DNA from 4 places in the Streptomyces sp. NPDC048436 genome. Region 3 is predicted to be linked to each of the others. Evidence: riboswitches for the same ligand, from Rfam matches in the RefSeq annotation. Region 3 holds a riboswitch; each other region holds the start of a gene.
What was found. Region 3 has a riboswitch for thiamine pyrophosphate ahead of thiO (glycine oxidase ThiO). Riboswitches for the same ligand answer to the same signal wherever they lie in the genome.
Positions count from the first base shown of each region.

Region 1: another riboswitch for thiamine pyrophosphate. It lies ahead of thiC (phosphomethylpyrimidine synthase ThiC); the one in region 3 lies ahead of thiO (glycine oxidase ThiO).
Region 2: another riboswitch for thiamine pyrophosphate. It lies ahead of ACGFX9_RS32990 (purine-cytosine permease family protein); the one in region 3 lies ahead of thiO (glycine oxidase ThiO).
Region 4: another riboswitch for thiamine pyrophosphate. It lies ahead of ACGFX9_RS18090 (thiamine ABC transporter substrate binding subunit); the one in region 3 lies ahead of thiO (glycine oxidase ThiO).

Region 1 is NZ_JBICXP010000014.1:26,177-31,923, reverse strand. It holds gene ACGFX9_RS33700 (hypothetical protein) at 1-25, shown strand, start outside; gene thiC (phosphomethylpyrimidine synthase ThiC) at 121-1,929, opposite strand; TPP riboswitch at 1,922-2,066, opposite strand; gene ACGFX9_RS33690 (YibE/F family protein) at 2,138-3,571, shown strand; gene ACGFX9_RS33685 (SsgA family sporulation/cell division regulator) at 3,631-4,068, opposite strand; gene ACGFX9_RS33680 (IclR family transcriptional regulator) at 4,172-4,885, opposite strand; gene ACGFX9_RS33675 (DUF5326 family protein) at 5,186-5,407, opposite strand; gene ACGFX9_RS33670 (cupin domain-containing protein) at 5,605-5,747, opposite strand, start outside.
Region 2 is NZ_JBICXP010000013.1:118,329-124,075, reverse strand. It holds gene ACGFX9_RS33010 (phosphotransferase family protein) at 1-224, shown strand, start outside; gene ACGFX9_RS33005 (ester cyclase) at 573-1,007, shown strand; gene ACGFX9_RS33000 (hypothetical protein) at 1,142-1,279, shown strand; gene ACGFX9_RS32995 (hypothetical protein) at 1,273-1,485, opposite strand; gene ACGFX9_RS32990 (purine-cytosine permease family protein) at 1,525-2,934, opposite strand; TPP riboswitch at 2,926-3,022, opposite strand; gene ACGFX9_RS32985 (IclR family transcriptional regulator) at 3,401-4,132, shown strand; gene ACGFX9_RS32980 (Rieske 2Fe-2S domain-containing protein) at 4,428-5,492, shown strand; gene ACGFX9_RS32975 (hypothetical protein) at 5,489-5,713, shown strand.
Region 3 is NZ_JBICXP010000001.1:394,939-400,685, reverse strand. It holds gene pknB (Stk1 family PASTA domain-containing Ser/Thr kinase) at 1-133, opposite strand, end outside; gene ACGFX9_RS01880 (thiazole synthase) at 225-1,019, opposite strand; gene thiS (sulfur carrier protein ThiS) at 1,027-1,245, opposite strand; gene thiO (glycine oxidase ThiO) at 1,242-2,438, opposite strand; TPP riboswitch at 2,436-2,549, opposite strand; gene ACGFX9_RS01865 (NAD(P)/FAD-dependent oxidoreductase) at 2,731-3,897, shown strand; gene ACGFX9_RS01860 (Rv2175c family DNA-binding protein) at 3,950-4,315, shown strand; gene thiE (thiamine phosphate synthase) at 4,402-5,052, shown strand; gene metF (methylenetetrahydrofolate reductase [NAD(P)H]) at 5,142-5,747, shown strand, end outside.
Region 4 is NZ_JBICXP010000004.1:711,049-716,795, forward strand. It holds gene rlmN (23S rRNA (adenine(2503)-C(2))-methyltransferase RlmN) at 1-699, shown strand, start outside; TPP riboswitch at 739-855, shown strand; gene ACGFX9_RS18090 (thiamine ABC transporter substrate binding subunit) at 934-2,034, shown strand; gene ACGFX9_RS18095 (ABC transporter permease) at 2,085-3,695, shown strand; gene ACGFX9_RS18100 (ABC transporter ATP-binding protein) at 3,695-4,735, shown strand; gene ACGFX9_RS18105 (LOG family protein) at 4,854-5,747, opposite strand, start outside.

The DNA of each region.
Region 1 (5,747 bases), on a different contig from region 3:
CGGCCCCGACCACAAGCCGGAGTAGTACGCGACGCTGCCTCGGGCGGGCGAAATGCCCGCCCGAAGCACGGCGCGTACGGCTGCGCGGTCGGGTACGGCTACTCAGTCGAGCACGGCTACTCAGTCGGCGATCGGCAGATACACGCGATTTCCGGCCGCCGCGAACTCCTTGGACTTCTGCTCCATGCCCGCCACGATCTCCTCCTGCGAGCCACCGTGCTCACGCCGGATGTCGTGCGAGATCTTCATGCTGCAGAACTTCGGCCCGCACATCGAGCAGAAATGCGCCGTCTTCGCGGGCTCCGCCGGCAGGGTCTCGTCGTGGAACTCCCTTGCCGTGACCGGGTCGAGGGCCAGATTGAACTGGTCCTCCCAGCGGAACTCGAAGCGTGCGTCCGAGAGCGCGTCGTCCCAGTCCTGCGCGCCGGGGTGCCCCTTGGCGAGGTCCGCCGCATGGGCCGCGATCTTGTACGTGATGACGCCGGTCTTCACGTCGTCCCGGTTGGGCAGGCCCAGGTGCTCCTTGGGCGTGACATAGCAGAGCATCGCCGTGCCCCACCAACCGATCATCGCGGCGCCGATGCCGGAGGTGATGTGGTCGTAGGCGGGGGCGATGTCCGTGGTCAGCGGGCCGAGCGTGTAGAACGGCGCCTCCTCGCAGATCTCCTGCTGAAGGTCGATGTTCTCCTTGATCTTGTGCATCGGGACATGTCCCGGGCCCTCGATCATGGTCTGTACGTGATGACGCTTGGCGATCGTGTTGAGTTCCCCGAGGGTGCGCAACTCGGCGAACTGCGCCTCGTCGTTGGCGTCCGCGATCGAGCCGGGGCGCAGACCGTCGCCGAGCGAGTACGTCACGTCGTACGACGCGAGGATCTCGCACAGCTCCTCGAAGTTCTCGTAGAGGAAGCTTTCCTTGTGGTGCGCGAGACACCAGGCCGCCATGATCGAACCGCCGCGCGAGACGATGCCGGTCTTGCGGTTGGCGGTCAGCGGGACGTACGGAAGGCGCACGCCCGCGTGCACCGTCATGTAGTCCACGCCCTGTTCGGCCTGCTCGATGACCGTGTCCTTGTAGATCTCCCAGGTCAGCGCCTCGGCCTGGCCGTCGACCTTCTCCAGTGCCTGGTAGAGCGGCACGGTGCCGATGGGGACGGGGGAGTTGCGCAGGACCCATTCGCGGGTGGTGTGGATATTGCGCCCGGTGGACAGGTCCATGACCGTGTCGGCGCCCCACTTGGTCGCCCAGGTCATCTTGTCCACCTCCTCCTCGATGGAGGAGGTGACCGCGGAGTTGCCGATGTTGGCGTTGACCTTCACCAGGAACTTCTTGCCGATGATCATCGGCTCGATCTCCGGGTGGTTGACGTTGGCGGGGATCACCGCGCGGCCCGCGGCGACCTCCGCGCGCACGACCTCGGGGTCGAGGTTCTCGCGGATCCCGATGAACTCCATCTCGGGCGTGATCTCACCGCGGCGGGCGTACGCCAGTTGCGTCACCGCCTGGCCCGCGCGCCCCCTGCGCGGCTGGCGCGGGCGGCCGGGGAAGACCGCGTCGAGGTTCTTCAGGCCCCCGCGCGGCGAGGTGTGCTTGATGCCGTCGTCCTCGGGACGGGGCGGGCGGCCCGTGTACTCCTCGGTGTCGCCGCGGGCGATGATCCAGTTCTCGCGCAGGGGCGCCAGGCCCCTGCGGACGTCGGTGTCGATGGACTCGTCGGTGTACGGCCCCGAAGTGTCGTACAGGGTCACGGCCTTGCCGTTGGTGAGGTGCACCTGGCGGACCGGCACCCGCAGATCGGGGCGCGAACCCTCGACATACGCCTTGTGCCAGCCGATGGACTTCCCGGCCTCCGCCGCGATGGTGTTCTCGACGTCGCCGTCGTTCTCGTCGCTGCTGGAGGCAGGCGTGCCTGTGTCCGATGTGGTCATGAGACCTACTCCCTACGCCGGCATTACCCGGTAACAGGTTCGGCGGTCGACGCAGCGAATTCCGTACGATTCATACCGATTCGTACGGAGGTCAGCGCCCTCTCAGCCCGGTGCTCCGAGCTCCCGCGATTGCAAAGGTGCCTCCACGCTAGCGTCCTGTCGGGCGCGCTGAACAGAGGGCCCCCTCCGTTCTTGCGATGATCGGGCAGTGACCACCACACAGCCGCCGTCCCAGCCGCCCGTCCCGAACGTGCCTCCGGACCCGCATGGGCACTCCCACAGCCATGGTCCGGCAGCGCCCGTCTCCAAGCATCTGCGCAAGGTCATCGCCGCCGTGCTGATTCCTTTCGCCGCGGCGGTCGTCGTGGGACTCGCGGTGCTGTGGCCAGGGGGCGCACCGTCCCACGAGCGCACCGGAGTCGGCTTCGACCGGCAGACGCAGTCGGCCGAGGTGGCGAAGCTGGAGGAGCTGCCCTGCAAGGACGTGAACGCCTCGCAGACGCCGCCCAACGGAGACACCTCCACCGCCGAGGGCCAGTCCGCGGAATCCCGCGCGAAGGGCATCTGCAAGAAGGCGACGATCAAGGTGACGAGCGGCAAGGACACCGGCCGCACCTTCATCGAGATCGTCCAGCCGGACTCCCCGCGGCAGTTGCGCCAGGGCCAGGAGGTGGTGGTCGCCTACGAGCCCACGGCCCCCGAGGCCCTGCAGTACTCGGTCACCGACGTGAACCGCAAGCTCCCCATGGCGCTGCTCGCCGGGATCTTCGCCCTCGCCGTCGTCGTGGTGGGGCGGATGCGCGGCGTCATGGCCCTGGTCGCACTGGCGTTGAGCTTCCTGGTCCTGACCTTCTTCATCCTGCCGGCGATCCTCCAGGGCTCGAATCCGCTGGTCGTGGCGGTGGTCGGAGCCAGCGCCATCATGCTGATCGCGCTCTATCTGTGCCACGGGATCACGGCGCGTACATCGGTCGCGGTCCTGGGCACGCTCATCTCACTGCTCCTCATCGGGCTCCTCGGCTCGCTCTTCATCGGCTGGGCCTCGCTGACCGGCAACACGGACGACAACACCGGCCTGATCCACGGCCTGTACCCGTCCATCGACATGAGCGGCCTGCTGCTCGCCGGCGTCATCATCGGCTCGCTCGGCGTGCTCGACGACGTGACGGTGACCCAGACGTCCGCGGTCTGGGAACTGCACCAGGCCAACCCCACGATGGGCTGGCGCGGTCTGTACGGCGCGGCCATCCGCATCGGCCGCGATCACATCGCCTCGGTCGTCAACACCCTGGTCCTGGCCTACGCGGGCGCCGCGCTGCCGCTGCTGCTGCTCTTCTCGATCGCCCAGAGCAGCGTGGGCACGGTGGCCAACAGCGAGTTGGTCGCCGAGGAGATCGTGCGCACCCTGGTCGGCTCGATCGGCCTGGTCGCCTCCGTCCCGGTGACGACGGCGCTGGCCGCCCTGGTGGTCTCGGCCGACCGCTCGACGCCCGCAGCCCGCACGGCCCCTGCCGGCCGGGCCGCCCCTGCCGCCCGCTCAGGGCTCGCGGACCGACCGGGAGACGGTGCCACCCCGGCCCCAGCCCCAGCCCCAGCCCCCAAGCAGAGCCGTGGCGGAAAGGGCCGGCGGCGCAAGGCCTGAACCGCCGATGCCACAAAATGCACCAATCTGCCGTGCGGCTTCGGTCAGAAATGCGGAGCTCAGCCCGCGCTCTGCTCCTCGGCGAGGATCCGGTCCAGCGCCTCGTCCAGATGCGTCTCGAAGTCGGCGAGCGCCCGCTCCTGCCCCAGCGGAACCAACTTGTCCGTACGGTCCAGGAAGGCGAGCAGCGGCAAGATCCCTACCCGGAACAGCGCCTGGTCCGCGCCTACCTGAAGCCTGATGAGGGCTTCTTCGAGCAGCTCGGGATCGGTGGGCGCGATGTGCACATCCCCGTCGCCGCATGCCCTGAGGACCCCGTCGACCAGCAGCTCGCGCCCGAAGGCCCAGGTCACGGGAGCGTCGCCGGGGAGATGGAAGGTCAACCGGACGGCGTAGGGATCGCCGGTTTCATAACGCAGCTCCACCGGGATGCGGAAGGACAGCTCCTCGGAAACGAGGAAGTTCATCATGACCTCTGCCTGGACCGACTCGCGCATCGCCCGCCTACCCCGTCGCTAAACCTCGACTGGCCAGGAACCAACTCCCTGACACTCATGGCATCTTGCTCAACGTACACATCAGATCACAAGGAGTGAGTTTTCAGATGCTGATAGAGAAGGCGAGTGTCCCCAGTAGCCTTCCGATCTCATCTTGCAGGCGCAGAGCCGCAGGCAACAGCCGGTCTGCTTGACAGGAGGGAACGGAAATCGCCATTGTGGCCGCCGTGTTGCCCGCGGTGATCGGAATCGCGGCACAGACCGAGCCCAGTGCGTACTCCTGCCGCTCCACCACCGGCTTCATCCGGCCCATCCCGTTCAGGCGGCGCATGAAGCTCTGGTTGTCCCGGACCGAGTAGCGGGTGATCGACTGCACCGGATGGCGATCCAGGTGGTCCCGGCGCTGCCCGTCGTCGAGTTGGGAGAGCAGACACTGCCCGATGGCATGGGCGTGTCCGGTCTCACGGAAGTCGGCCCACTCCGTCACGGCCGGATTGCCGGGCGTGTCCGCGACGGCGACGACCTCGATCTCGCCCTCGCGGTAGACGGCGAAGTACACCGGTACACCGATGGTGTCGCGCCAGTGCGCCAGGGCTTCGTCGATCATGCCGCGACGATTCTGCTGCGCCCCGCTAGAACTGAGCTGTTCGGCAGCCTCGCCGAGCACGAGCATGCCCTTCTCACGGCGTAGATAGCCTTCGTGGGTCAGCGTGCGCAGCAGGTGGTACGCGGTCGGCAACGCGAGCCCGGCCTCCCGGGCCAACTGCTTGGCCGGTGCCCCCTCCTGATGCTCGGAGGCGGCCTCCAGCAGCCGCATGGCCCGCTGGACGGAGCCAATCAGGGTCGGTGAGGTGGCAGTTGAGTCCACTTCAGTCGACGAAGCCCCGTACGAGGGCTCGTTGGACGAGGTGGCGGCGTGTTTGGCGTCAACCGTGGCCAAGGTTCACTCCCGAAACGCGTGGGGTGTTCCGCCCGTGCCCGGGGATACACGGGTGGAAGCGCAGTGCGCCCGTGCACGGAGCTCACTCCGCGTCGGTTTCGGACTCTAACCCTTAGCCACCGCTCCAAGGCGCCCCACCAGGAAACTTCCCCCGCCCGAGCTAACTGTCGCGAGAAGTCACCAGTCGCTGCGCGAAGAGGACGACCCGGATATGAACTTCCGTACGACGTAGATGAGTCCACCCACGAGGGCGACGAAAATCAGTGCCTTGAACAACAGGCCGACCACGAATCCCACGACGGTCGCTATCAAACCGCCGAACACGACCAGGGCGACGACCGGCACCGCGACCCACTTCACCCACCACGGCAATCCCGAGAAGATCTCCTGCGCAGCCATCGTCTTACCTCTTTCTGATCTCTTGGTGTCTGCATCTCCGCATCTCTGCGTCTCTGCATCTCCGCGTCTATGACTTCGTGCATCTCTGACTTCCTGCATTCGATGCTAAGGCGGCAGAGAGCCCAACGGGGGCCTCGGATCCCTTGTCCTCCCCTGATCCGCCCCCTAGGGAACCCCGAGGTCGCAGCCCTGAGAAGTCAGCCCTCCGGCGGAGAGAAGACGACGAGGACCCGCAGGTCCTCGCTGATGTGGTGGAACTTGTGGGCCACTCCAGCCGGCACGTACACCACGCTGCCGCGTGCGACTTGAGTCGTCTCCATGCCGACGGTGATCGACGCCC
Region 2 (5,747 bases), on a different contig from region 3:
GGGGGCTGCGGTTCGCTGAGGCGTACGAGGAGGCCGGCGGGGTGCTGGCGGCGGCCACGAGCGAGCGGCTGTACTGGCAGGTGCGGGACGGGCTGGCGTCCTCGGAAGAGGTGCAGGTGGTGGCGCGGCTGTGGCGGGAGGCAGGGAGGACGGAGCTGACGACGCGAGCAGTGGAAGAGCGGCTGGATGCCTACATCACCGCCCTGATGGACGCGCTGGGCTGAGCCCGGGCGGTCCGGGGCGCGGACGCGGCGGCGCACCACCATTGCCTGTGCCCTACGTCGATTCGAACAGCGGCATCACTCGCCGTGGCCGCCTCCCGTGATCTGTGGCGGACCCCGATGGTGAAAGCCCCCTGCGGGCGACGCTTCCGCCAGCTCTTCGCAGGCTTGCTCCGGAAAGCGGCACTTGCCGGGGTTACGGCCACTACAGCTACCGCTACCGCATGGATGCTTCCGGGTGACACACACGGAAGCTCGGCGCGGCGTACGCGCGGCCCCGAGGCCGGGCGGGTCATGCTGCCGGTCGTGTGCGCCAGGTCCGGTGGTACGAAACGCGCGTAGGGGAGTCCCGTGTCGACCGAAGAGAACAAGAGGTTGGTTCGCCGTTTCTACGCGGAGATCGACAAGGGCAACGTGGAGGCCATGGACGAACTCGTGGCCGAGAACTACCAGGACCACTCCCCGCCACCGTTCCCAGGGCTCGGGCCCGGTCGCGAGGGGCTCAAGCAGGCGTTCCGAGTCTTCTGGGAGGCCACTCCCGGGACTCATGAGATCGAGGACCAGATCGCGGAAGGCGACAAAGTGGTGACCCGGATGACGGCCCGTGGAGTGCACGAAAGGGACCTGCCGGGCATCCCGGCCACCGGAAACCAGCTCACGATGACGGCGACGGTGATTCACCGCATCGAGAACGGCAGGCTCGCGGAGAAGTGGTCCGACAAGGACCTTCTCGGCTTCCTCCAGCAACTCGGCGTCATCCCGGCGCCCGGCGGTACGCCGACATAGTCCGGGCGACGCCACGGCCTTGCGGGCCCGGCAGGCAGATTGCCCGATAACACCCGCCTGTAGGGCGAACGTTGCCTGACGGTGTTCACAGTGGTGTGCCGTTGACCACCAGCGCTACGTCGATGTAGTCGCGCGTGGCATTGGAGTACGGGCAGACTTGGTGGGCAGGCCACCTCGACCAGCTCGACCGCCTGCGCCTCGGTGACCGACGGCAGCGTGACCCGCAGCTCGACACCGAGCTTGAAGCGGCCGCCGTCGACCGGGATCAGTGAAACCGCCGAGTCGACCTCCGCGTCTTCCGCCTTGAGTTCGCCGCGATGCCCACCAGGTCCAGCGTCGTGGCGAAACAGGTGGCGTACCCGATCGCGAAGAGTTCCTCGGGGTTTGCGCCCTCACCGTCCCCGCCCAGCTCCTTGGGCGGCGCCTGCACGACACCCTGCCGGAGATCCGCCCCGTCGAGGACCCCGGCCACGCGCACGAGGCGTACCTCACTGCCCTCGCCGCCACGTCGTCGTGGTCAGCGGCCGGCCGCTCGACGGCGTAGCCGCAGGGGCGTGTACACGACGAGCGCCGCGATGAACGCGACGTAGTAGGCGAGGTCCGCGGCGTGCAACGCCGCGGCCACCGGCCCCACGTACAGGCTCGTGTCCATGAACGGCACCGCGGCGCCGAAGGCGGCAACGAACGCCGCGAGGGCGGGCCACCACGGCTGTGGGCGGGCGCTCTCGGCAGCCAGCTCGAACGGAGCTCCGCCTCGAGCGCGGGCGCGTGCGAACCAGTCGACGGCCACCACCGCCACGAACCCCGGGATCCAGTAGCCGACGAACAGCAGCACATTCTGGAAACGCGCCGCGGTATCCGCTGCGTGCATCCACAGCACCAGCGGGAAGCCGAGCACGGCAGCGAGGCCCGCCGCCAGCGGCCGCGAGATGCGCACCCCGACCGTCTGGAGGGCCAGTGAGCCGCTGTAGTCGTTCATCGCATTGCTGCACAGCGCGGCCAACGCGACGGCCAGCAGCCCGAACGCGCCGAGTGCGCCACCACCCAGCAGTTCATCGACGCCCTTCGCGGTCTGGTCGGTGAAGATTGACGCACCCCACAGCCCGAGCGCCTGGACCGCCACGAAGGAGGCCGATACGCCGAGCAGCGTGCACCAGAACATGCGCGGCCGGGAGGCCGAACGCGGTAGGTAACGGCTGAAGTCGCTGGCGTAGGGGGCCCAGGACAGTGCGAGGCTGAGCGCGATGGTGCTGGTGAGAACGAACGCGCCCGCGCGGTCGGATCCGTGCACCGACGCGGCGGTGGCGGGGTGGACACCGTCGAGGAGCTTGAGGGCAAGCGCGGCGAAGGCCGCTGCCAGCACGAAGGTCATGACCTTCTGCAGTCGGTGTATCGCCTCGTAGCCGAACACGCCGAGTACGCCTTGCCCCAGCATCATCACCAGTACGCCCACCCAGAACGGCCAGCCGCACAAACGGGCCAGCGCGTCCCCGCCGAACAGGCCGATGAGCGCGTCCCACGCGACCGACGACAGCCACTGCAGCACACCCGGCACGGCAACGGCCCGGCCGAACGCGAGCCGCGCCAGCGGCAGTTGCCCTGCCCCCGTCAGACCGCCCCACGTCCCCAGGTAAGCGGTGGGCACGGCACCGACGACCGTCCCCAGCACGACGGCCACCAGCGCGGTGGTGAAATCAAGACCGAGGGCGATGCCGATCGTGCCGGTGAAGACGCCTGTCATCGTCAGGTTCGGGGCGAACCACACCGTGAACAGCCGTGCCGGCTCGCCGTAGCGGTGCGACTCGGGGACCGGGGCGATCCCGCGGGTCTCGACGCGCAGGTCACCGGGGGCCGCGGGCATCCGCCCATCGAAGACGGACCGCCGGCCGGTGTCCGCCGGGCCGTTCGGAGCATGCGGCAATGACATGAATGACATCCCTCCGCCAGTGCTAACTGGTTCAGGTTCGACGGGTGTGATCTCAGCCCCGCTGGTCGGGGCACCCCGTGTCGGATTGCGTCGGCAAGGCTAACCCACGCGGTCGGGGCGGTCTCGCCGAGGTGTGTCGTGCCGTGGCCGGGCGGGCTCGGAGTCCCTCAGCGAGGATGCCTGCCACTGGACGGTCAGGACCGGTCCGGGCCGACGGCCTGCCACCGTGCCGCCTGCGTGGGTCTCGACGCGGCTTCTGCCTTGCTGCACACTGACCGGCACGGTGGAGAAAGCAGCCGTCAAGTGATCCGCCCCGGCTGGGGCTCAGCGATGGGAAGCAGCGGGGGCGCCGGTGGAACACTCCCTCACACAGCAACCCGGCCAGGGCGAGCGCGGACCGTCGCCGGTGGCCCCGGCAGAGCGACCTGCGACGCCCCGCCGTGGTTCCCAGTCCGGTACGGGGCCCGTGCTGGGCCGCGCGCTGCAGATCCTCGGCGCGTTCAGCGCGGATTGCCGGGAGATGACGCTGAGCGAACTGTCCCGGCGGTCCGGGCTGCCCGTGTCGACCGTGCACCGGATGCTGGGCGAATTGATGTCCTGGGGCGCGTTGGAGCGCGGCGCCAACGGCTGCTACCGCGTGGGCCTGAGGCTGTGGGAAGTCGGCTCGCTCGCCCCGCGGGGCCAGGGGCTGCGAGAGTGTGCGCTGCCGTTCCTGGAGGATCTTTCCCAGATCACCCGCGAGAACGTGCAGCTCGCGGTGCGCGAGGGCACCGAGCTCGTCTTCGTGGAGCGCATTGCGGGGTCCGGCGCGGTCCCCGTACTGACACGCGTGGGAGGACGCTTCGCCCTCACAGCCACCGGCGTCGGGCTTGTGCTGCTCGCGCACGCCCCCGTTGACGTGCAGGACCAGGTGCTTGCCGGCCCCTTCGAGCGCTTCACGCCTCGCACGGTCATCGATCCGCGTGCGTTGCGTCGCATGCTGGCCGAGACGCGGACCAACGGCTACGCGGCCAGCGACCGCCAGGTCACCATGGACGCCCTGTCGGTCGCCGCCCCGGTGCACGGCAGCGACGGTGCGGTGATCGCCGCCGTCTCACTCGTCGTGCGCCATGGCAGCAGCTCCCCGAACTCACTGGCCCGGCTTGTCTGTACCAGCGCCCGTGCGATCTCCCGCGTCATGGCCGCACCCAGGGCCTGAAGCCTGCCGCACTCCGCAACTCCGCCTGAGCGCCGGCTCCCCGCCCACACCGTGCCGCGAGCCGACCACACCACACCACGGTGCTCACGCCGTATTGCCTGCCGCCGCCGCGGCGGCGTTGCGCGTGTTTCGCAGATGTTTCCCGGCATCCGGAAAGGCCCCTGGTGGCCCGGTCCGGCCGGTCGCACGATGGTCAGCACCGGTCGATGCCCGGGCACCACTCGGCTTGTCGGCGAAGGCCTGACATACGTCTATGTGGCAGCCCGGCCCGCCCCACACTCACAAGGGAATGCTCATGACTGCTTTCGTTCGCGATCAGTGGTACGTCGCCGCCTACGGCCGCGAGGTCGGGCGCGAGCTGCTCGGACGCACCGTGCTCGGGGAGCCGATCCTGCTGTACCGCACCGAGGGCGGCCGGGCGGTTGCGATGGCCGAGCGCTGCGTGCACCGGCGCTTCCCGCTGTCGCAGGCACCGAGCCGGCTGGACGGCGACCGGGTGGTGTGCGGCTACCACGGCTTCACCTACGACACCGACGGCGGCTGCGTCTTCGTACCCGGCCAGCAGCGCATCCCGCGCACCGCCCGGCTGAAGACCTACCCGGTCGTCGAGCAGGACTCCTTCGTGTGGGTGTGGATCGGTGACCGCGAGCCGGGGGACACCCTGCCGCCCCGCGCCCCATGGATGGATTCGCCCGAGTACACCGTCGTGTCGGGCATGGAGCCGATCGCCGGCGACTACGGTCTGCTCGTCGACAACCTCATGGACCTGTCCCACGAGACGTACCTGCACGGTGGTTACATCGGCACACCGGAGGTGGCCGAGACGCCCATCACCACTGAGGTCGACGACAAGGCCGGCATCGTCTACGTCAGCCGCCACATGGACGACGCCGAATGCCCGCCGTTCTACGCGAAGTCCACGGGCATCGAGGGCCGGATCACCCGCTGGCAGGACGTCGAATACCACGCGCCCTGCCTCTACTTGCTCCACTCGCGCATCGCCCCCGCCGGCGCCCCTGGTCCGCGTCCGGACGGCAGCGACCCGCACGCCTTCCATGTGGAGGTCGTCTACGGCATCACTCCCTCGACGGAGAAGACGACGTACGACTTCTGGGCCGTCGCCCGGGACTTCGCCCTCGACGATCAGGACGTCACCGAATTCCTGCGCAACAACAACCACACGGTGGTCATGCAGGACGTGGTGGCCCTCAACGTGCTGCAGAAGTCCCTGGACACCGAGCAGGACGGCTACCAGGAGCTGAGCATCAACATCGACACCGGTGGCCTCGCCGCCCGTCGCATTCTCGCCCGGCTGGCGTCGCAGCCCGGCGCCGGGCAGTCGGCGGCGACGGCCCGATGAGCGCGCTTCACCCCGCTGCCCTTACGGGGGACGGCGTCTTCCGTATCCACTGGGTGCTGGGGACCGACCGGCAGCTGGCTGTCTGCCACTGCGGCGCGGAGCGGGAGTTCGAGGGCCCGGTGGAGCTGTGGGACTGGCTGCTGGGCCACCCCGAGGACCACCGCCCGCGCGCAGCAGGCCGTTCCGGCCTGAAGGGACGAACTGTGAGCGAAGAACCGTGAGGGGCGAACTGTGAGGGACGAACTGTGACCATCG
Region 3 (5,747 bases):
CGAGCACGCGGTCGAGGCGGGTGTCCACGGCCCGGTAGACCGTGGCCATCCCGCCGACCGCGATCCGCCCGTCCACGCGGTAGCGGCCGTCGAGCACCTGGCCGACGAGCGGGTCCTGAAGGGTCGTGTCCACGCAGGGAGTCTACGAGCCACCGCTGACAGGGTCGCCCGCCCGGTCGGACTCGGGCCTCGACTGCAGCCGAGCTGTAACAGGCGCGGGACGCTCAGAACGCTGGCCGCTCCGGGTCCAGCCGGGCCATCCCCTCGGAGGGGGACGACGCCTCGGCGAAGTGCCGCCGGGGAATGCGCCCGGCCCGGAACGCGAGGCGCCCCGCCTCGACGCCGTGCCGCATGGCCTCGGCCATCAGGACCGGCTCCTGGGCCCGCGTCACGGCCGAGGCGAGCATCACGCCCGCGCACCCCAGCTCCATCGCGAGCGCCGCGTCGGACGCCGTTCCCGCGCCCGCGTCCAGGATCACCGGCACGCCCGCGCGTTCGACGATCAGCTGGAAGTTGTGCGGGTTGCGGATGCCGAGCCCGGAGCCGATGGGGGAGCCGAGCGGCATGATCGCCGCGCAGCCCACGTCCTCCAGCTTCCGGGCGAGCACCGGGTCGTCGTTCGTGTACGGAAGGACCGTGAAGCCGTCGTCGACCAGGGTCTCGGCGGCGTCGATGAGCTCGATCGGGTCGGGAAGCAGCGTGCGCTCGTCCGCGATGACCTCAAGCTTCACCAGGTCGGTGCCGAGCGCCTCGCGCGCGAGCCGGGCGGTCAGGACGGCCTCGCCCGCGGTGAAACAGCCCGCCGTGTTCGGCAGGACGCGAATGCCGAGCCGGTCGAGGACGGAGAGCACGGAACCCTGGACTCCGGGATCGAGGCGGCGCATCGCGACCGTCGTCAGCTCCGTCCCGGAGGCGACGAGGGACTGCTCAAGGATGTCGAGGCTCGGCGCACCGCCCGTACCCATGATCAGGCGGGAGGAGAGGGTGAGCCCGCCGATGAAGAAGGGGTCGTCTGCCATGGTCGGATCAGCCTCCCTGGACCGCGGTGAGGACCTCGACGCGGTCCCCGTCGGCGAGCGGGGTGGTGGACCACCGCGCGCGCGGGACGACGGTTTCGTTGAGCGCGGCGGCCACGCCTGACGGGGCCGCGGTGAGGGTGGCGACGAGGGCTTCGAGCGTGGTGCCCGCTGCCACGTCGCGTGCTTCTCCGTTCACGGAGACGGCGGTAACGGCTGGGAGAGTCATGCGGGCTGCTCCATGAAGCGCTGTGTACGGGGGGTGCCGGCGAAGCGCAGGGGAGTGAACACCCGCGCCTCGTCGGGCAGTTCGCCGGTGGTCAGGGCGTGCGCCATGACGTCGCCGGTGACGGGCGTCAGGAGGACGCCGTTGCGGTAGTGGCCGGTGGCGAGCTGGAGGCCGGGGAGCGCGGTCGGGCCGAGCAGCGGCGCGTTGTCCGGAGAGCCGGGGCGCAGGCCCGCGCGGGTCTCCGTCAGGGGCAGTTCCGTGATGCCGGGCATGAGTTCGTGGGCGTCCCTGAGCAGCTCGTACACGCCGCCCGCGGTGACCGTCGTGTCCCAGCCGAGCTCCTCGCTGGTCGCGCCGATGACGAGCTCGCCGTTCTCGCGCGGCACCAGATAGACATGGCTGCCGCGCACCACGGCGCGCACGGTGCGGCTCAGGAACGGCGCGTACCGCTCCGGCACCGTGAGCCGGAGCACCTGCCCCTTCACCGGGCGAACGGGCGGCAGGACGCCCTCCGGGACGCCGGTGAGCCGCCCGGAGAGGCTGCCCGCCGCGAGCACGGTCTGACCGGCCTCCAGGGCGGTGCCGTCGGCGAGGACGACTCCGGTGGCCCGGTCGCCTGCGACCGTCAGGCGCTCGGCCCACGCGCGGTGGAAGACCACGCCCGCCCGCTCGCAGGCCACCAGGAGGGCCGCGGCGAGCCTGCGCGGATCGATCTGGTGATCGCCGTCGACGCGCAGTCCGCCGCGTACACCCGGCGCGAGCATCGGCTCCAGGCGGCGGCACTCGCGCCCGCTCAGCCACTCCGATTCCAGCCCCGACCGCTGCTGAAGGGCGTGCAGTTCGCGCAGGTGGGCGCGGTCGTCGGAGTCGAGCGCGACCGCGAGGGTGCCGCACGCGCGGTAGCCCAGATCGTGGCCGCTCGCCTCGGCCAGCTCCGCCGCGAACCGCGGATAGCGCCGCGCGGAGGCGAGATTCAGGCCGAGCAGCGTCTGCTCGCCGTAGTGCAGCTCGGTGACGGCGGCCAGCATGCCCGCGGCGACCTGCGCCGCGCCGCCGCCCGGTTCGGGGTCCACGACCGCGGTGGACAGGCCGCGCTGGGCCGCCCGCCAGGCCGTGACCAGGCCGATGATGCCGCCCCCGACGACCAGGACGTCGGCCGTAGTCGTCGTACGGGGTGGTGAAGATGGATGCATGGGCGTCCAGCCCCTCCCTTCGCCGGCATGACCCGGATCAGGTTCGTACGGTCGGAGGCCGTCCCAGCCTCCCTCTCAGCCCGGTGCGTCCGGGCTCCCGCGAGTGCTCTGCACCGGCCACCTTAACGCGTCGCCTCCGACGGCAGTAGGGGAGCTGCCCGTGCACGGGCAGTGACGGTGTGTCAGAGATCTCCCTGCCGCGCCCTGAGACCGGCACCTTCCGCCGTCCTAGAGTGAGCTGGTGATCGAGCAGAGGCAGGCAGGACAGCAGGTTGTCATCGTCGGTGCGGGGATGGCCGGGGTGCAGACCGCCGTGGCCCTGCGCGAGCAGGGTTTCGCCGGTGCGCTCACCCTGATCGGCGCGGAACCGCATCAGCCGTACGACAGGCCGCCGCTGTCCAAGGCCGTGCTGCTCGGCAAGGCGGAGGGCTCCGCCTTCGACATCGACTTCGAGGCGCTCGGCATCGAACTGAGCCTGGGCCACGAGGTCACGGGCCTGCGCCCGGCCGACCACGAGCTGGACACGGCCACCGGCCCGGTGCCCTACGACGCCCTGGTCATCGCCACCGGCGCCGAACCGATCCTGCTGCCCGGCGCCGAAGGGGTCCCCGGCGTCCACCTCCTGCGCACCCTCGACGACGCCGAACGGCTGCGGCCCGTGCTCGCCGAGCAGCACCGCATCGTGGTCGTCGGCGCGGGCTGGATCGGCGCCGAGTTCGCGACCGCCGCACGCGAGGCGGGCTGCGCCGTCACCGTCGTCGAGGCCGCCGGACGGCCGCTCGCCGGGGCGCTGCCCGCTGAGGTCGCAGCGCCGATGGCCGCCTGGTACGCGGGCTCGGGGGCCGAACTGCGCACCCACGCGCGCGTGCGGCGCGTCGAGCCCGGCAGCGTCCTCCTGGACGACGGCACGCGCCTGCCCGCGGACGCGGTCGTCGTCGGCATCGGCGCCCGCCCCGCCACGGACTGGCTCGCGGGCTCCGGCATCACCCTGGGTGCCCACCGGGAGGTACTCGCCGACGACCACCTGAGGACGTCGCAACCCGATGTGTACGCGGTCGGCGACTGCTCCTCCTTCCCTTCGGGAAGGTATGGCGAGCGTCTTCTCGTCCATCACTGGGACAACGCGCTCCAGGGCCCGCGCACGGTGGCGGCGAACATCATCGGCGAGACCCCTTCGGCGTACGACCCCGTCCCGTACTTCTGGTCCGAGCAGTTCGGCCGCTTCGTGCAGTACGCGGGCCACCACGCCTCCGCCGACGAGCTGGTGTGGCGGGGCGACCCCGCGAGTGCGGCCTGGACCGTGTGCTGGCTGCGGGCCGGGGTCCTGGTGGCGGTCCTGGCGGTGGGCCGCCCCCGGGACCTGGCGCAGGGCCGCAAGCTGATCGAGGCGGGCGCACGCCTCTCCCCGGAGGCGGCGTCGGACCCCGCGGTACCGCTGAAGAAGGCGGCACCGGCGTAGGAGGGAGCCCGCTCCACGGCCGTTGTCGGTGGCCAGCGATACGCTTGACCCCGTGACCGAGATTGACGCAAAGACTGATGCTCTCGTCCCCGCCTGGCTCCACCTCCCCGACATCGCAGAAATGCTCGACGTCGAGGTGACGCGTGTGCGCCAGCTGGTCAAGGAAGGCCAGCTGATCGCCGTGCGCCGTGGTGAGAACCGCGCGCTCCAGGTGCCCGCCGCCTTCATCGACGGCGACAAGATCGTCAAGGGCCTCACCGGCACCCTGACGCTCCTGAGGGACGACGGCTTCTCCGACGAAGAAATGCTGGAGTGGCTCTTCACTCCTGACCCGACCCTGCCCGGCACCCCCGCGCAGGCCCTGAGCGAGAATCGCGGCACGGAGGTGAAGCGCCGCGCCCAGGCGCTCGCCGTCTGACCGAAACGGAAAACCGTCCGGCGTACGGGCCGCGCGTCCTTCGGGGCGCGCGGCCCGTGGGCCACCGAAACCGGGGGGACCTCTCCATGGCCACCAAGCCTGCCCGCGAGCAGCTCGCGGACGCCCGCCTCTACCTGTGTGTGGACGCCCGCAAGCGCCAGGGAGACCTCCCGGAGTTCCTCGACGCCGTCCTCGCGGGCGGCGTCGACATCGTGCAGCTGCGCGACAAGGGCCTGGAGGCGGCCGAGGAGCTCGAACACCTCCAGGTCTTCGCCGACGCCGCCCGCCGCCACGGCAAGCTCCTCGCCGTGAACGACCGCGCGGACGTCGCGCACGCCATCGGTGCCGACGTGCTGCACCTGGGCCAGGGCGATCTGCCCGTGCCCGCCGCCCGCGCGATCCTCGGCGAGGACGTGCTCGTGGGCCGCTCCACGCACGCCGACAGCGAGGCCGCCGCCGCGGCCACGCAGGACGGCGTCGACTACTTCTGCACCGGCCCCTGCTGGCCGACCCCCACCAAGCCGGGCCGGCACGCCCCCGGGCTCGACCTCGTGCGGTACACGGCCTCGCTCGGCACGGCCCGCCCCTGGTTCGCGATCGGCGGCATCGACGCGGGCAATCTGGACGAGGTGCTCGAAGCGGGCGCCCGCCGCGTCGTCGTCGTACGGGCGATCACCGAGGCGGACGACCCGGGCGCCGCCGCGGCCGACTTCGCGAAGCGGCTGCGTACGGCCTGATCGTCGATCTTCGGCCAACTTTCGGGGCGGCTGTCCGCAGGTTGGACGGAGATTGGCCGGTAGCGGCACCCCGTCGCTAACCTGCCCGTATGGCCCTAGGCACTGCTTCCACCAGAACTGATCGCGCACGCACCGTGCGTGACATGCTCGCGACCGGCAAGACGACGTACTCGTTCGAGTTCTCTGCGCCGAAGACCCCGAAGGGCGAGCGGAACCTGTGGAACGCCCTGCGCCGGGTCGAGGCGGTGGCCCCCAGCTTCGTCTCCGTGACGTATGGGGCGGGCGGCTCGACGCGTGCGGGCACGGTCAAGGAGACAGAGCAGATCGTCGCCGACTCGACGCTCACGCCGGTCGCCCACCTGACCGCGGTCGACCACTCCGTGGCCGAACTGCGCAACATCATCGGGCAGTACGCGGACGCCGGGATCAGGAACATGCTCGCGGTCCGCGGCGACCCGCCCGGCGACCCGCTCGCGGACTGGGTCAAGCACCCCCAGGGCCTCACGTACGCCGCGGAACTCGTTCAGCTGATCAAGGAGTCGGGTGACTTCTGCGTGGGCGTCGCGGCCTTCCCCGCGATGCATCCGCGCTCGGCCGACTGGGACGCCGACGTCCGGCACTTCGTCGACAAATGCCGCGCCGGCGCCGACTACGCGATCACACAGATGTTCTTCTACCCGGAGGAGTATCTGCGC
Region 4 (5,747 bases), on a different contig from region 3:
GCGACGGGGCAGGCCGGGCTCGACCGGAATCTGTCGACCGCCGAGATCGTGCATCAGATTGTGGACGGGATGCGCGCTCTGCGGGACGGGGAGATCCCGGGTGGGCCCGCGCGGCTCTCGAACATCGTCTTCATGGGGATGGGCGAGCCGCTCGCCAACTACAACCGCGTGACGGGCGCCATTCGCAGGCTGACGGATCCCGAGCCGGACGGTGTGGGGCTCTCGCAGCGTGGCATCACCGTGTCCACGGTCGGTCTGGTGCCCGCCATCCACCGGTTCGCCGACGAGGGCTTCAAGTGCCGCCTCGCCATCTCGCTGCACGCACCCGACGACGAGCTCCGCGACACCCTCGTGCCCGTCAACACACGGTGGAACGTGCGCGAGGTCATGGATGCCGGATGGGAGTACGCCGCCAAGTCGGGGCGCCGCCTCTCCATCGAGTACGCGCTGATCCGCGACATCAACGACCAGGCCTGGCGCGGTGACCGTCTCGGGCGGCTGCTCAAGAACAAGCCCGTTCACGTGAACCTGATCCCGCTGAACCCGACGCCGGGTTCGAAGTGGACCGCCTCGCGGCCCGAGGACGAGAAGGCCTTCGTGGACGCCATCGCCGCCCATGGGGTACCTGTCACGGTTCGTGACACTCGTGGCCAGGAGATCGACGGGGCGTGCGGTCAGCTCGCCGCGTCCGAGCGTTAGTCTGGCCGGAACACAACTTCATAGCCGGGACACATCTTCATATTCCGACAGGGGAGCGCCACAGCGCTGAGAGTGCGGCACCAAGGACAGGTTGGCCGCAGACCCTCTGAACCTTGCCCGGGTCATTCCGGGTAGGAAGTTCGGACGCCACTCAAGCTGTTGCGCCCTGCCCGGGGACCGGTTCGATCCGGTCCGCGGGCAGGGCCGCGTCTCTTCCTGGTCACTCCAGGAGGAATGAACTCAGTGAGCACCACCACCAAGAAGGTCACGGTCACCGCGGTCGCGGTGGCCCTCGGGCTTGTCGCGCTCTCCGCGTGCGGCGGCTCGTCCGACAGCAGCGGCGACAAGACTGCGTCCAAGAGCGTCACGCTTGTCAGTCATGACTCCTTCAACGTCTCCAAGGACGTACTGAAGGCGTTCGAGAAGAGCTCCGGCTACAAGGTCAACGTCCTCAAGGACGGTGACGCCGGAGCCGCCGTGAACAAGGCGATTCTGTCGAAGGACAATCCGCAGGGCGACGTCTTCTTCGGCGTCGACAACACACTGCTCTCGCGTGCGCTCGACAACGGCCTCTTCCAGTCGTACGAGGCCAAGGGCTCGGACCAGGTCATGTCGCAGTTCCGCGTCGATCAGGACAAGCATCGCGTGACACCCGTCGACAGCGGCGACATCTGCGTCAACTACGACAAGAAGTACTTCGCCGACAAGAAGCTGGCGCCGCCGAAGTCCTTCGAGGACCTCGCCAAGCCCGCGTACAAGAACCTCCTCGTGACCGAGAACGCCGCGACCTCCTCGCCCGGCCTCGGGTTCGTCCTCGGCACCGCCGCGAAGTACGGCGACGACGGATGGCAGGGCTACTGGAAGAAGCTCAAGGCCAACGGCGTCAAGGTCGTCGACGGCTGGGAGCAGGCCTACAACGAGGAGTTCTCCGGGTCCGCCGGCGGCAAGAAGGCCAAGGGCGAGCGGCCGCTCGTCGTCTCGTACGCCTCGTCGCCGCCCGTCGAGGTGCTCTACGCCAAGCCGCAGCCCAAGGAGGCGCCGACCGGCGTCGCGACCGGCACCTGCTTCCGGCAGGTCGAGTACGCGGGGCTGCTCAGCAACGCCAAGAACGAGAAGGGCGGCAAGGCGCTGCTCGACTTCCTGATCAGCACCGAGTTCCAGGACGACATGCCGCTGAACATGTTCGTCAACCCGGTGCGGAAGACCGCCGAGCTGCCCGAGCTGTTCGTCAAGCACGGGGTGAAGATCGACCACCCGGAGACCATGGAGCCGGGGAAGATCGCCGACAACCGTGATCAGTGGGTCAAGTCGTGGACCTCGCTCGTACTGAAGTAAAGGGGTCCCGTAAGGGGCTCCCGCGCGGGAGCGCGGCTCGGCTCGGCCTGATGGCCGTGCCCGTCGCGTTCTTCGCGGTCTTCTTCGCCTATCCGGTCGCCGCGATCGTCGCGCGCGGCCTGAAGGTGGGCGGCCAGTGGCAGTTCGGGCGGATCGCGGACGTCATCGGGCAGTCCGACGTGCGGCACGTGCTGTGGTTCACCACCTGGCAGGCGCTCGCGTCGACGGCGCTCACTCTCCTCGTCGCGCTCCCCGGCGCGTATGTCTTCGCGCGCTTCGATTTCAGGGGCAAGCAGATTCTGCGGGCGGTCGTCACGGTTCCGTTCGTGCTGCCGACGGTCGTCGTCGGGACCGCGTTCCTCGCGCTGCTCGGGCGCGGCGGGCTGCTCGACGAGATGTGGGGGGTGCGGCTCGACACGACCGTGTGGGCGATCCTGCTCGCTCATGTCTTCTTCAATTACGCCGTCGTCGTACGCACGGTGGGCGGGCTCTGGTCGCAGCTCGACCCGCGCCAGGAAGAGGCCGCGCGGATGCTCGGCGCCTCGCGGTGGCGGGCCTGGCGGACGGTGACACTGCCCGCGCTCGGACCCGCCGTCGCCGCCGCGGCGCTCATGGTCTTTCTGTTCACCTTCACCTCCTTCGGCGTCGTACAGATCCTCGGCGGACCCGCGTACTCGACGCTCGAAGTCGAGATCTACCGGCAGACCGCCCAGCTCCTCGACCTGCCGACAGCCGCCGTCCTGACGATCGTGCAGTTCGCCGCGGTCGGCGTCATCCTCGCCGTGCACGCGTGGACCGTGCGCCGCCGGGAGACCGCCCTGAAGCTGGTCGACGCCTCCACGGCCGCGCGGCGGCCACGCGGGGCGGGCCAGTGGGCGCTGCTCGGCGGTGTCATGCTCACCATCGCCGTACTCATCCTGCTGCCGCTCGGCGTCCTGATCGAGCGCTCGCTGAGCACCCCCGACGGCTACGGCTTCACGTACTACAAGGAGCTGACCTCGGCGGACGGCGGCGCGTTCCTCGTCCCGCCGATCGACGCGATCTGGAATTCGCTTCAGTACGCGCTCGCCGCCACCGCCATCGCCCTGCTGATCGGCGGGCTCGCCGCCGCGGCGCTGACGCGCAGGGCGGGGCGGCTGGTGCGCGGCTTCGACGCCCTGCTGATGCTGCCGCTCGGCGTCTCCGCGGTGACGGTCGGCTTCGGGTTCCTGATCACGCTCGACAAGCCGCCGCTGGATCTTCGCTCCACGTGGATCCTGGTGCCGCTCGCGCAGGCCCTGGTGGGTGTGCCGTTCGTCGTACGCACCATGCTCCCCGTCCTGCGTGCGGTGGACGGACGGCTGCGCGAGGCGGCGGCCGTGCTCGGCGCGTCGCCGCTGCGGGCGTGGCGGGAGGTCGATCTGCCGATGGTGCGACGGGCCCTGCTGATCGCCGCCGGGTTCGCCTTCGCCGTGTCCCTGGGGGAGTTCGGCGCGACCGTGTTCATCGCGCGGCCGGACAACCCGACCCTGCCGGTCGCCGTCGCGCGTCTCCTCGGGCGGGCCGGTGAGCTCAACTACGGGCAGGCGATGGCACTTTCGACGATCTTGATGGTGGTGTGCGCGGTGTCGCTGCTGCTGCTCGAACGCCTCCGTACCGACCGCACGACTGGGGAGTTCTGATGAGTGTGGGCCGGGGTGCGGGTCTGCTGACGCTGGTGGACGCGACGGTGCGGTTCGGGGCCCGGGCCGTCCTTGACGGCGTCGGCCTTGAGGTCGGCGAGCACGAGATCGTGTGCGTGCTCGGACCGAGCGGCAGCGGAAAATCGACGCTGCTGCGGGCCGTCGCCGGGCTCCAGGAACTCGACGGCGGACAGGTCCTGCTGGACGGCCGCGATCAGCGGGGCCTGCCCGCGCACAAGCGTGGCGTCGGCCTGATGTTCCAGGACCACCAGCTCTTCCCGCAGCGCGATGTGGCGGGCAATGTCGGCTTCGGGCTGCGGATGCATGGCGCGTCGCGCGGTGAACGGGCCGGCCGGGTGGCCGAGTTGCTCGAACTGGTGGGACTGCCGGGAGCGCAGCGGCGGGCCGTCGCCTCGCTCTCGGGCGGTGAGCAGCAGCGGGTCGCACTCGCGCGAGCGCTCGCTCCCAGGCCGCGGCTACTCATGCTCGATGAGCCGCTCGGTCAGCTCGACCGTTCGCTGCGGGAGCGGCTCGTCGTCGAACTGCGCGAACTCTTCGACGAGTTGGGTACGACGGTGCTCGCGGTCACGCACGACCAGGGCGAGGCCTTCGCGCTCGCGGACCGGGTCGTGGTGATGCGGGACGGTCGAATCGCCCAGTCCGGTACGCCACTTGAGGTCTGGCGGCATCCGGCGGATGAGTTCGTGGCGCGGTTCCTGGGCTTCGGGAACATCGTCGACGCGACGGTGGCGGGCGATGTGGCGGACACCGTCTGGGGGAAGGTGCCGGTCCCTGAGGACGCGGTGGACGGGCGGTGCCGGGTGCTGGTGCGGCCTGCCGGGGTGCGGCTGATGGCGGCGGAGGAGGGGCTGCCGTGCGTGGTGACGGCGCGGACGTTCCGGGGCACTCATGTCGCCGTCCACCTGGAGCCGCCGGCGGGCCCGCGGCTCGAGGCGGCCTGTGCGTTGCGGGATGCGCCGGGGGTGGGGGAGACGGTGGGGGTCGGGTTTGATGGGGAGGACGTTGTGGTGCTGGGCTGAGGGGTGCCGGGAGGCGCGGGGGCCTTGTGCACAGGTCGCGGGCCCGGAGGCCTTGCGCACAAGCCGCGGGCCCGGGGGCCTTGCGCGCCGCTCATCACCGGCTTCGCCGGGTTCGTCCTCAAACGCCGGACGGGCTGGATTGTCCGCCGGACGAGAGCGATGCCAGTACCGCCGGAGCCTCCTCCACGTTGCCCACCAAGGCGATCCTCGACTCCATCGAGCGCCCCCGCGCCAACGCCTGCAGCAGGGGCCAGGCCGGTAGCCGCTCCGTCCAGTGCTCGCGGTTCACCAGGATCATCGGGACCGGTTCGCCTCGCGACTCGTAGTAGTTGGGCGTTGCCGCGTCGAAGATCTCCTGGACCGTGCCGGCCGCGCCGGGGAGGAAGACCACGCCCGCGTTCGAGCGCGCGAGCAGGCCGTCCTCGCGGGTGGCGTTGGCGAAGTACTTGGCGAGGTGGGTGGCGAAGGCGTTCGGCGGCTCGTGGCCGTAGAACCAGGTGGGGATGCCGACCGACGCGCCGCCCGAGGGCCAGCGCTCGCGGACGTCGAAGGCCGCCCGCGCCCAGTCACCGATCGACGGGGTGAAGGAGGGCGCCTTGGCGAGGAGTTCGAGGGCCTCGTCCAGCATCTCGTCGCGGAAGACGGACGCGTACGCGCCCAGGTTCGCCGCCTCCATCGCGCCGGGGCCGCCGCCCGTGGCGACCGTGAACCCGGCACGGGCGAGCGAGCGGCCGAGCCGGGCCGCGCCCTCGTAGGCCTCCGTGCCACGGGCCATCGCGTGGCCGCCCATGACGCCCACCACCCGTGCGCTGACGAGCAGTTCGTCCAGGGCGTCCGAGATCGAGTCGTCGTGGATCGCGCGGAGCATCGAGGCGAAGACGTCGCCGTCTGCCTTGGTCTCCTGGAACCAGGCGTACGCACGGGCGTCAGGAGTCGCCTCGTACCCACCGTCCGCGAGGCCCTCGAACAGTTCGTCCGGCGTGTAGAGAAGTCCTCGGTAGGGGGCGAACGG